2 regions of the Streptomyces sp. NBC_00483 genome follow, and region 1 is predicted to be linked to the other one. Evidence: riboswitches for the same ligand, from Rfam matches in the RefSeq annotation. Region 1 holds a riboswitch; the other holds the start of a gene.
What was found. A riboswitch is a leader RNA that binds a small molecule or an ion and turns the genes downstream of it on or off. The one in region 1 is predicted to bind glycine.
Positions count from the first base shown of each region.

Region 2: another riboswitch for glycine. It lies ahead of gcvT (glycine cleavage system aminomethyltransferase GcvT); the one in region 1 lies ahead of gcvP (aminomethyl-transferring glycine dehydrogenase).

Region 1 covers NZ_CP107880.1:2,195,010-2,199,416, forward strand. The annotation lists gene gcvP (aminomethyl-transferring glycine dehydrogenase) at 1-2,035, opposite strand, end outside; glycine riboswitch at 2,222-2,317, opposite strand; gene OHA73_RS09550 (PRC-barrel domain-containing protein) at 2,441-2,815, shown strand; gene OHA73_RS09555 (DNA polymerase IV) at 2,758-4,179, opposite strand; gene OHA73_RS09560 (MerR family transcriptional regulator) at 4,226-4,407, opposite strand, start outside.
Region 2 covers NZ_CP107880.1:6,525,462-6,529,868, forward strand. The annotation lists gene glyA (serine hydroxymethyltransferase) at 1-480, opposite strand, end outside; gene gcvH (glycine cleavage system protein GcvH) at 489-866, opposite strand; gene gcvT (glycine cleavage system aminomethyltransferase GcvT) at 1,000-2,115, opposite strand; glycine riboswitch at 2,171-2,272, opposite strand; glycine riboswitch at 2,273-2,371, opposite strand; gene OHA73_RS29390 (AAA family ATPase) at 2,532-3,152, shown strand; gene OHA73_RS29395 (enhanced serine sensitivity protein SseB) at 3,264-4,097, shown strand; gene OHA73_RS29400 (enhanced serine sensitivity protein SseB C-terminal domain-containing protein) at 4,222-4,407, shown strand, end outside.

The DNA.
Region 1 (4,407 bases):
CCTGACCGCCCGCGTCGTGCACGGCGGCGCAGATGTCGGCGACGTGCTCCTCGAAGACACCGTGCGTCGACGGGTACGTGATCATGAGGACGGACAGCTGGTCCGCGTAACTCTCGATCTTGGCGCGCAGGTCCTCGATGTCGACCTCGCCGTCGTCGGCGGTCTTCACGACGACGACCTTCATGCCGGCCATCACGGCGCTCGCGGCGTTCGTACCGTGCGCGGAGGACGGGATGAGGCAGACGGTGCGCTGCTCGTCACCGTTGGCCCGGTGGTAGCCGCGGACGGCGAGCAGACCGGCGAGCTCGCCCTGCGAGCCGGCGTTCGGCTGCAGCGACACCTTGTCGTAGCCGGTGACCTCGGCGAGCCGCTCCTCCAGCTCACGGATGAGCGTCAGGTAGCCCTGCGCCTGCTCGGCGGGGGCGAAGGGGTGCAGCTGGCCGAACTCGGGCCAGGTGACCGGCTCCATCTCCGTCGTCGCGTTGAGCTTCATCGTGCAGGAGCCCAGCGGGATCATGCCGCGGTCCAGCGCGTAGTCGCGGTCGGCGAGCGCCCTCAGGTAACGCAGCATCGCCGTCTCGGAGCGGTGCTGGTGGAAGACGGGGTGCGTCAGGTAGTCGTCCTCGCGCAGCAGCCCGCCCGGCAGCGTGTCCGCCGCCTCGGCGTCCAGGGCCTCGATGTCCCCCTCGACACCGAACGCGCTCCACACGGCGCCCAGTTGGGCCCGCGTGGTGGTCTCGTCACAGGAGAGCGAGACGTGATCGGCGTCCACGAGGCGCAGGTTGACGCCGCCCTCGCGCGCGGCGGAGACGACCTCGGCGGCCCGGCCCTGCACCCGCACGGTGAGGGTGTCGAAGTACGCGCCGTGCACGACCTCGACGCCGCCCGCCCTGAGCCCCGCGGCGAGCACGGTGGCGTAGCGGTGGGTGCGCCGGGCGATGGACTTCAGGCCCTCGGGCCCGTGGTACACGGCGTACATGCCGGCCATGACGGCGAGCAGCACCTGCGCGGTACAGATGTTGCTGGTCGCCTTCTCGCGGCGGATGTGCTGCTCGCGGGTCTGCAGGGCGAGTCGGTACGCCTTGTTGCCGTCGGCGTCGACGGAGACACCCACGAGGCGGCCGGGCAGCGAGCGCGCGAACTTCTCGCGCACGGCCATGAATCCGGCGTGCGGACCGCCGAAGCCCATCGGGACACCGAAGCGCTGCGTCGTACCGACGGCGATGTCCGCGCCGAGTTCACCGGGCGAGGTCAGCAATGTAAGAGCAAGAAGATCAGCGGCAACGGTGACGATGGCGCCCAGCTCGTGCGCCTGGTCGATCACAGGCTTGATGTCCCGCACGACACCGGAGGCACCGGGGTACTGCACGAGCACACCGACGACACCGCGCTCGGCGACCTCGGCGGGGATGCCCTCGCTCAGGTCGGCGACGACGATCTCGACGCCGGTCGGCTCGGCGCGCGTCTCGATGACGGCGATGGTCTGCGGAAGGGCGTCGGCGTCGACGACGTAGACGCCGTTCTTGACCTTGCCGACGCGGCGCGACAGGGCCATCGCCTCGGCGGCCGCGGTGCCCTCGTCGAGCAGCGAGGCGCCCGAGGTGGGCAGGCCGGTCAGCTCGGCGACCATGGTCTGGAAGTTGAGCAGCGCCTCGAGTCGGCCCTGCGAGATCTCCGGCTGGTAGGGCGTGTACGCCGTGTACCAGGACGGGTTCTCCATCACATTGCGCAGGATGACGGGAGGCGTGAACGTCCCGTAGTAGCCGAGGCCGATCATCGAGCCGAGCACCTGGTTGCGCTCGGCGAGCGACTTGAGCTCGGCGAGCACCTCGGCCTCGCTGCGGGCGGCCGGAAGGTCGAGCGCCTCGGCGCTCTTGATCACATCGGGCACCGCGGCCGCGGTCAGCTCGTCCAGCGAGCCGTAGCCGACCTGCGCGAGCATCTTGGCCTGAGCGGCGTCATCGGGGCCGATGTGGCGCTGCTCGAAGGGGATTCCTCGCTCCAGCTGGGAGAGCGGAATACGGTTGGCGGTCATTGGCGGAGGCCTCCTGGTCATTGCGACCTACGAGGGGCACCACGGCGCGGGTACCCGTCCGGCCTCCCCCTCTGTCATCTCAACCTGAGAGCTTCACCGGCCCACCCCGCGAGAACACGGAACACACCGGCTTGCACCGTCGGTGAGAGCGGAAACCGTGCACCCCGCCCTGCTTTCCAGAGTGACCTCGTCCGTGCGGTACAGGGGCCTGAGAGATTCCGGGGAGGATTTGCTCCTTCGGCGCCCCCGACTACTGTCGGAAGACTCTCCCGCACGGGGTCAGCAGCCAGTCGCCAGCCTACCAGCGGCAACTTGGCCGGAGCCCCCGAGTGGCCGCCTTCCGCAATGTGCTCTTTCGTAGTGGTTACAGACGAGTTGCGATCATCGCGATCAGTTGGAGGGCCCGTGCAGACCGATGTCGATCCGCGCAATCTGATCGGCCGCAAGGCGTTCGACCGCAACGGAGCCAAGATCGGCACCATCGACGAGGTGTACCTGGACGACGCCACGGGCGTGCCGGAGTGGGCCGCGATACGAACCGGCCTGTTCAGCCGCGATGCCTTCGTCCCGCTCGAACCCAGCGACTTCACGGACGGCACGCTGCACGTGCCCTTCGAGCGCTCCCTGATCAAGGACGCCCCCGACTTCGGCGTGGGCCGCCATCTCTCCCCCGAGCAGGAGCTCCAGCTCTACCACCACTACGGTCTGGACATCACGGCTCCTCAGTCGCCCGACGTCACATTCGGCAAGGTCGCGGGCGCGGAGGACGACCCGACCTGAACTTCGGCGCCCTCCACCAGCGGCAGCGGATCCGCCGACTCCAGCTCGGGATCATCGACCCGGAACGTCCGCACCCGCCCCGGCACCGCCGCATACGGCGTCTCGAACCGCACGGTCACCCGCCCGAGCCCGCTCCCCTGCACCCACCCGGGCCCGAACTCGGCATGCCGCACATCGTGCCCCGCCAGCCATCGCCGCTCGACGGGCTCGGCGGCCTCCACGGTCTCGGCCGCGACCGCCTCCCCCTCCGGCTCCTCGGCGGCGGCCTCCTCAGCGGCTGCTTCCTCCGCGGCGGCGAACTGCGCGAACAGGTCCTCCTGCGTGAAGTCGGCGAGCCCGCTGACACCGACCCCCAGCAACCGCACGCCACCGGTCGTGTCCACGCTCTCCAGCAGCCGCGCCGCGGCCTCCCGCACCACCCCGGGATCGTCCGTCGGCCCCCGCAGCGTCTCTGAACGCGTCAGCGTCGAGAAGTCGTAGCGCCGCACCTTGAGCACCACGGTCCGCCCCGAGCGCTCGGCCGCTCTCAGCCGCTCCACGCACCGGTCGGCGAGCCTGCGCACCTCCATCCGGACCCGCACCCGGTCATGGATGTCCACGTCGTACGTGTCCTCGACCGATACGGACTTGGAGTCCCGCTCGGCGACGACGGGCCGCTCGTCGCGGGCCAGCGCCATCTCGTACAGGTGGCTGCCGTGCGCCTTCCCAAGGAGGCGCACCAGCTCGTCCTCGCCGGCCCCCGCGATCTCCTCCACGGTCAGGATCCCGGCCCGCCGCAGATGATCCGCCGTCGCGGGCCCGACGCCGGGCAGAATGCGCACGGACTGCGGCCCGAGCAGCGCGCGCTCGGTCCCAGGGCGTATGAGCACGAGCCCGTCCGGCTTCGCCTCCTCCGAGCCGATCTTCGCGAGCATCTTGGACGCGGCGAGCCCCACGGACCCGTTCAGCCCGGTCACGCGTCGGATGTCGGCCCGCAGCCGCTGCCCCACGGCTTCCGCCGAAGCGGCGTCCCAGGCCGCCTCACCGGCCTCCAGATCGACGAACGCCTCGTCCAGGCTGAGCGGCTCCACGAGCGGAGAAAGGGCACCCAGGAGCCCCATCACCTGCTCGCTGATCTCCCGGTAGAGCCGGAAGCGCGGCACCAGATACGCGGCATGCGGGGCGAGCCTGCGCGCCTGCCCCATCGGCATCGCCGAGTGCACCCCGAACTTCCGCGCCTCGTACGACGCCGTGGCCACGACACCGCGCGGACCCAGCCCGCCCACGACGACCGCTTTCCCGCGCAGGCTCGGCTTCGCCGCCTGCTCCGCAGAGGCGTAGAAGGCATCCATGTCGAGATGCAGGATCGTGGGCGCGGTTCTCACATCACTGATGCTGCCCTACGCCACTGACAACGCGGCGGTACGGACCTCACACGGCCCTGCCCCGCCGCCTCGCGAGCTCGTCCGTGGGGTTCGGCGGCACGATCGTCTCGCCGGTTTCCACACGCTCACCGTGCAGCTGCGACAGCGCGGCCTCCACGTCCCGCCAGACCACGCCCACGGCGATCCCGAAGACCCCCTGGCCGCCCTGGAGCAGATCGTGCACCTCGT
Region 2 (4,407 bases), 4.3 Mb from region 1:
CCGCTCGACCTCGGCCATGTCGACCAGGCCCGCGTCGTCCACGTGGTACGGGACCACGTTGAACTGCTTGCCGGAGAAGTTCAGGCGCATGCCGTGCGTGAGGTGGCCGCCGTGCGCCAGGTCCAGGCCGAGGATCGTGTCGCCCGGCTTGGCGATGGCGAAGAGCGCGGCCTGGTTCGCGGAGGCGCCCGAGTGCGGCTGCACGTTCGCGTACTCGGCGCCGAAGAGCGCCTTCACGCGGTCGATCGCGATCTGCTCGGTGACGTCGACGTGCTCGCAGCCGCCGTAGTAGCGGCGGCCGGGGTAGCCCTCCGCGTACTTGTTGGTGAGGACCGAGCCCTGGGCCTCCATGACGGCGGCCGGAGCGAAGTTCTCCGACGCGATCATTTCGAGGGTCGACTGCTGGCGCTTCAGCTCGGCGTCGACCGCGACGGCGACCTCGGGGTCGAGCTCGTGCAGGGATTCGTTCAGTACGGACATCGGTGGGGTCAGCTCCCGGAGAACTCGGTGTACTCGTCGGCGGAGAGCAGGTCCTTCGGCTCGTCGGCCAGCCGGACCTTGAACAGCCAGCCGCCCTCGAACGGGGCCGAGTTGACCAGGGCCGGGTCGTCGACGACGTCCTGGTTGATCTCGGTGACCTCGCCGTTGACGGGGGAGTACAGGTCGGAGACCGACTTGGTCGACTCGAGCTCGCCACAGGTCTCACCGGCGGTGGTGGTGTCACCGACCTCGGGGAGCTGGACGAACACGATGTCACCGAGCGCGTTGGCGGCGTGCTCCGTGATGCCGATCGTGGCGACGCCGTCCTCGACGGCCGAGAGCCACTCGTGCTCCTTGCTGTAACGCAGCTGCTGGGGGTTGCTCATGATGCGAATTCTCCTGTACGCGGGAAGGTGCTGGTGACGGTGGGTGCGCCGACGGGCGGCCGAGCTGCTTCTGGCGCTTTCGAAGGAACCACTTCTGGTTCGAGGGAACTGCTTCTGGCGCTTGTAGAAGGAACTACTTCTGGCGCTTGTAGAACGGCAGGGCCACGACCTCGTACGGCTCGTGCTTGCCGCGGATGTCGACGCCGACACCCGCCGTACCCGCCTCGGCGTGCGCGGGGTCCACGTACGCCATCGCGATCGGCTTGCCGAGCGTCGGGGACGGGGCGCCGGAGGTGACCTCGCCGATCACCGTGCCGTCGACGACGACGGACATCCCGGCGCGCGGGACGCGGCGGCCCTCGGCGATGAGGCCGACGAGCTTGCGGGGCGGGTTGGCCTCGGCGCGCTCGGCGGCGGAGACCAGCGCGTCGTGGCCCACGAAGTCGTCCCCGTGCGAGGTTTTCTCGAACTTCACGACGCGGCCGAGACCGGCGTCGAAGGGCGTGAGGTCGGTCGTCAGCTCGTGCCCGTACAGCGGCATGCCCGCCTCCAGGCGCAGCGTGTCCCGGCAGGACAGGCCGCAGGGGACGAGGCCGTACTCGGTGCCCGCCTCGGTCAGCGCCTGCCACAGCTTCTCGGCGTCGGCGGGGGAGACGAACAGCTCGAAGCCGTCCTCGCCGGTGTAGCCGGTGCGCGCGATGAGCGCCTGCACACCGGCGACGGTGCCGGGCAGACCCGCGTAGTACTTCAGGCCGTCCAGGTCCGCGTCCGTGACGGACTTCATGATCGCGGCCGAGGTGGGGCCCTGCACCGCGAGCAGCGCGTACGCGTCGTGGTCGTCGCGGACCTCGGCATCGAAGCCGGCGGCGCGCTCGGTGAGGGCGTCGAGCACGACCTGCGCGTTGCCCGCGTTGGCGACGACCATGTACTGGGTCTCGCCGAGCCGGTACACGATCAGGTCGTCGAGGATCCCGCCGTCCTCACGGCAGATCATCGTGTAGCGGGCGCGGCCGGCGCCGACGGAGCCGATGTTGCCGACGAGGGCGTGGTTGAGCAGGTCCACGGCCTCCGGTCCGGACACGGTGATCTCGCCCATGTGGGACAGGTCGAAGAGGCCGGCCCGCGTGCGCACGGCGTTGTGCTCGTCGCGCTCGCTGGCGTAGCGCAGCGGCATGTCCCAGCCGGCGAAGTCGGTCATGGTCGCGCCGAGCGAACGGTGCAGGGCGTCCAGTGCGGTAGTGCGGGTCATAGCTGGTCTGCTCCCAGGGGCATGACGGCGATGGCGGGGTCTCGCGTACGAGACGTCCTCCCCATCTGTCATCGGAACCTGAGAGGTTCGCCCCGAGGGGGCTTGCACCTTGGGTGGGGGCGCCGTGTCACAAAGGCGCCCCACTTTTCAGATCTGCCTCGCCCGCGCGGTACGGGGCCTGAGAGATTCAAGGGAGGAACTTGCTCCTTCGGCGTCCGGGTACTCGTCGTACCCGGAACTCTCCCGCGCGGATTCAAGCGGCCGGTATGCAGTTGCGGGCACATCATTGCATGCCCGTCCGACAGGGAAACCCCTTGAGTGGCATTACCTTCTCTTTACACTTGAGGGGCAAGGGTGACGTGACCGCAGCGGGGAGGACGATCACGGTGCACAAGGCAGTGGCGGGGGCTTATGCGGTGTCTGCTTCGGCGCCGGTGGTGGCAGGGGTGCGGATCCCTGGTCAGCGCTCGGTGCGGGACCTGCGCGGCCGCCGTGGTCACACACCACGCCGGCTCGCTTTCGCGGCGGGCGACCTCGTCGTGCTCTCGGGCCTGCCGGGCAGCGGCAAGTCGACGCTGATGCGGCGGGCCGTCACGGAGATCCGGATCGATTCGCAGGACACCCGCGAGCGCTGGGCCGCCCGCATGCCGCGCTACCTGCCGTACGCGCTGTACCGCCCGTTGGTCCGCGTCGCGCACTACGTGGGGCTGCGCCGGGCGATGCGCTCGGGCTCGAGCGTCGTCGTGCACGACTGCGGTACGCAGGCGTGGGTGCGCCGCTGGGTGATCCGCACGGCGCGGCGGCGCGGGGCCGCCGTCCACCTGATGCTGCTCGACGTACCGGCGGACACGGCCCTTGAGGGGCAGCGGGACCGCGGCCGCGGGGTGTCCCGGTACGCCTTCGCCCGGCATCGCCGTGCGGTGGGCGCGCTCGTCAGCTCGACGGAGCGCGGGGACCTGCCGACCGGGATGGAGTCGGCGGTGCTGCTCGACCGGGCGGCGATGGAGGCACTGGGCGGGATCACGTTCGGCGCCTGACGCCGGGTCCCGCCCGGCAAGCGGAGGGAACCGCACCGTGGCCCCTTGTGTGTACGAGTTAAGGTCGGGCGGGCACAGCAGCGGGCAGAACAGCAGAGGTTGATGGCAGTCATGGAGTTCCCAGGTACCCCTGAGCCGGGTCACGGTCACGCCCAGGGGCACGAGGGCGGCTACGCCCACCCCGCGCAGGGCTGGCCCGCCAACGAGTTGGAGGAGGTCCTCGCCGCGGCCCTCGGCCAGGAGGCGGGGAGTGCTGGGGATTCGACGGGGCGCCGGATCGTCGAGGTGCTCGGCCGCAGCCACGTGTGGATACCGCTGCCCAGGGGCGGTTCGAACGACAGCAGGGACCTCGATCTGCCGAGCCTGGAGATCCAGGGCCAGGCCTACGTCCCCGTGTTCAGCTCCGAGCAGCAGTTCATGGCGGTCACCGGTGGCCGCATGGACTGCACGGTGGCCCCGGCCGTGGAGTTCGCGCGCGGCCTTCCGCCGCAGGTCGGCATCGCCGTGAACCCGGACGGCACGGTCGGCGTACCGCTGCCGCCGCCCGCCGTCGCCGAGCTGGCCCGCAGTGGTCGCACGGCGCTCGACGGCCCGGCGACGGGTGGCCGCGTGGTGCTGAGCGAGCCCGACTGGCAGATCGACCCCATGGACTTCCTGGCCGCCGTGCGCGAGGAGTTCGAGGGGCTCGGCACGGTGCTGAGCGCCCGGCGATGCCTCGCGACGGTGGAGGACGCGGAGCCGTCCCTGTTCATCGGCGTGGAACTGGCGCAGCCCGTGGGCGCCCCGAGCGGTGCGGGGGACCTTCCGCTGGACGCGCTGGGGCGGGCGCTTGGCCGTGCGCCGGTGGCCTGGGCCGTCAACCTGGTGTTCCTGGACGTGACGCAGGACCCGGTCGCGGACTGGTTGCGTACACACGTACGGCCGTTCTACGTACGAGAAGGGTGACGGCGTCCGTCAAGTCGGTGTCAGTATCGCCGCTTAAGCTGGTTTCATGACGTGACCGGTCGGTGCTTCGCTTTCCGGCCACGTGAACACGGACGTATTTGAAGAGCCGAAGGGGCGGTTACGGGTGAGTGCGTCGGGCACGGCCGCGGCCGGACAGGTCGAGCACATGCTGCGCCAGGTGACGCCGGGACGCTACGACGCGTACGAGGCGCTCCTCAAGGCCCTCGCCGACCCCGCGGCCGGGCAGGTCTGGATGCTGCTCTGGCACGGCCAGGCCGGATCCCCGGACGCCCAGTACGGGAACATGGAG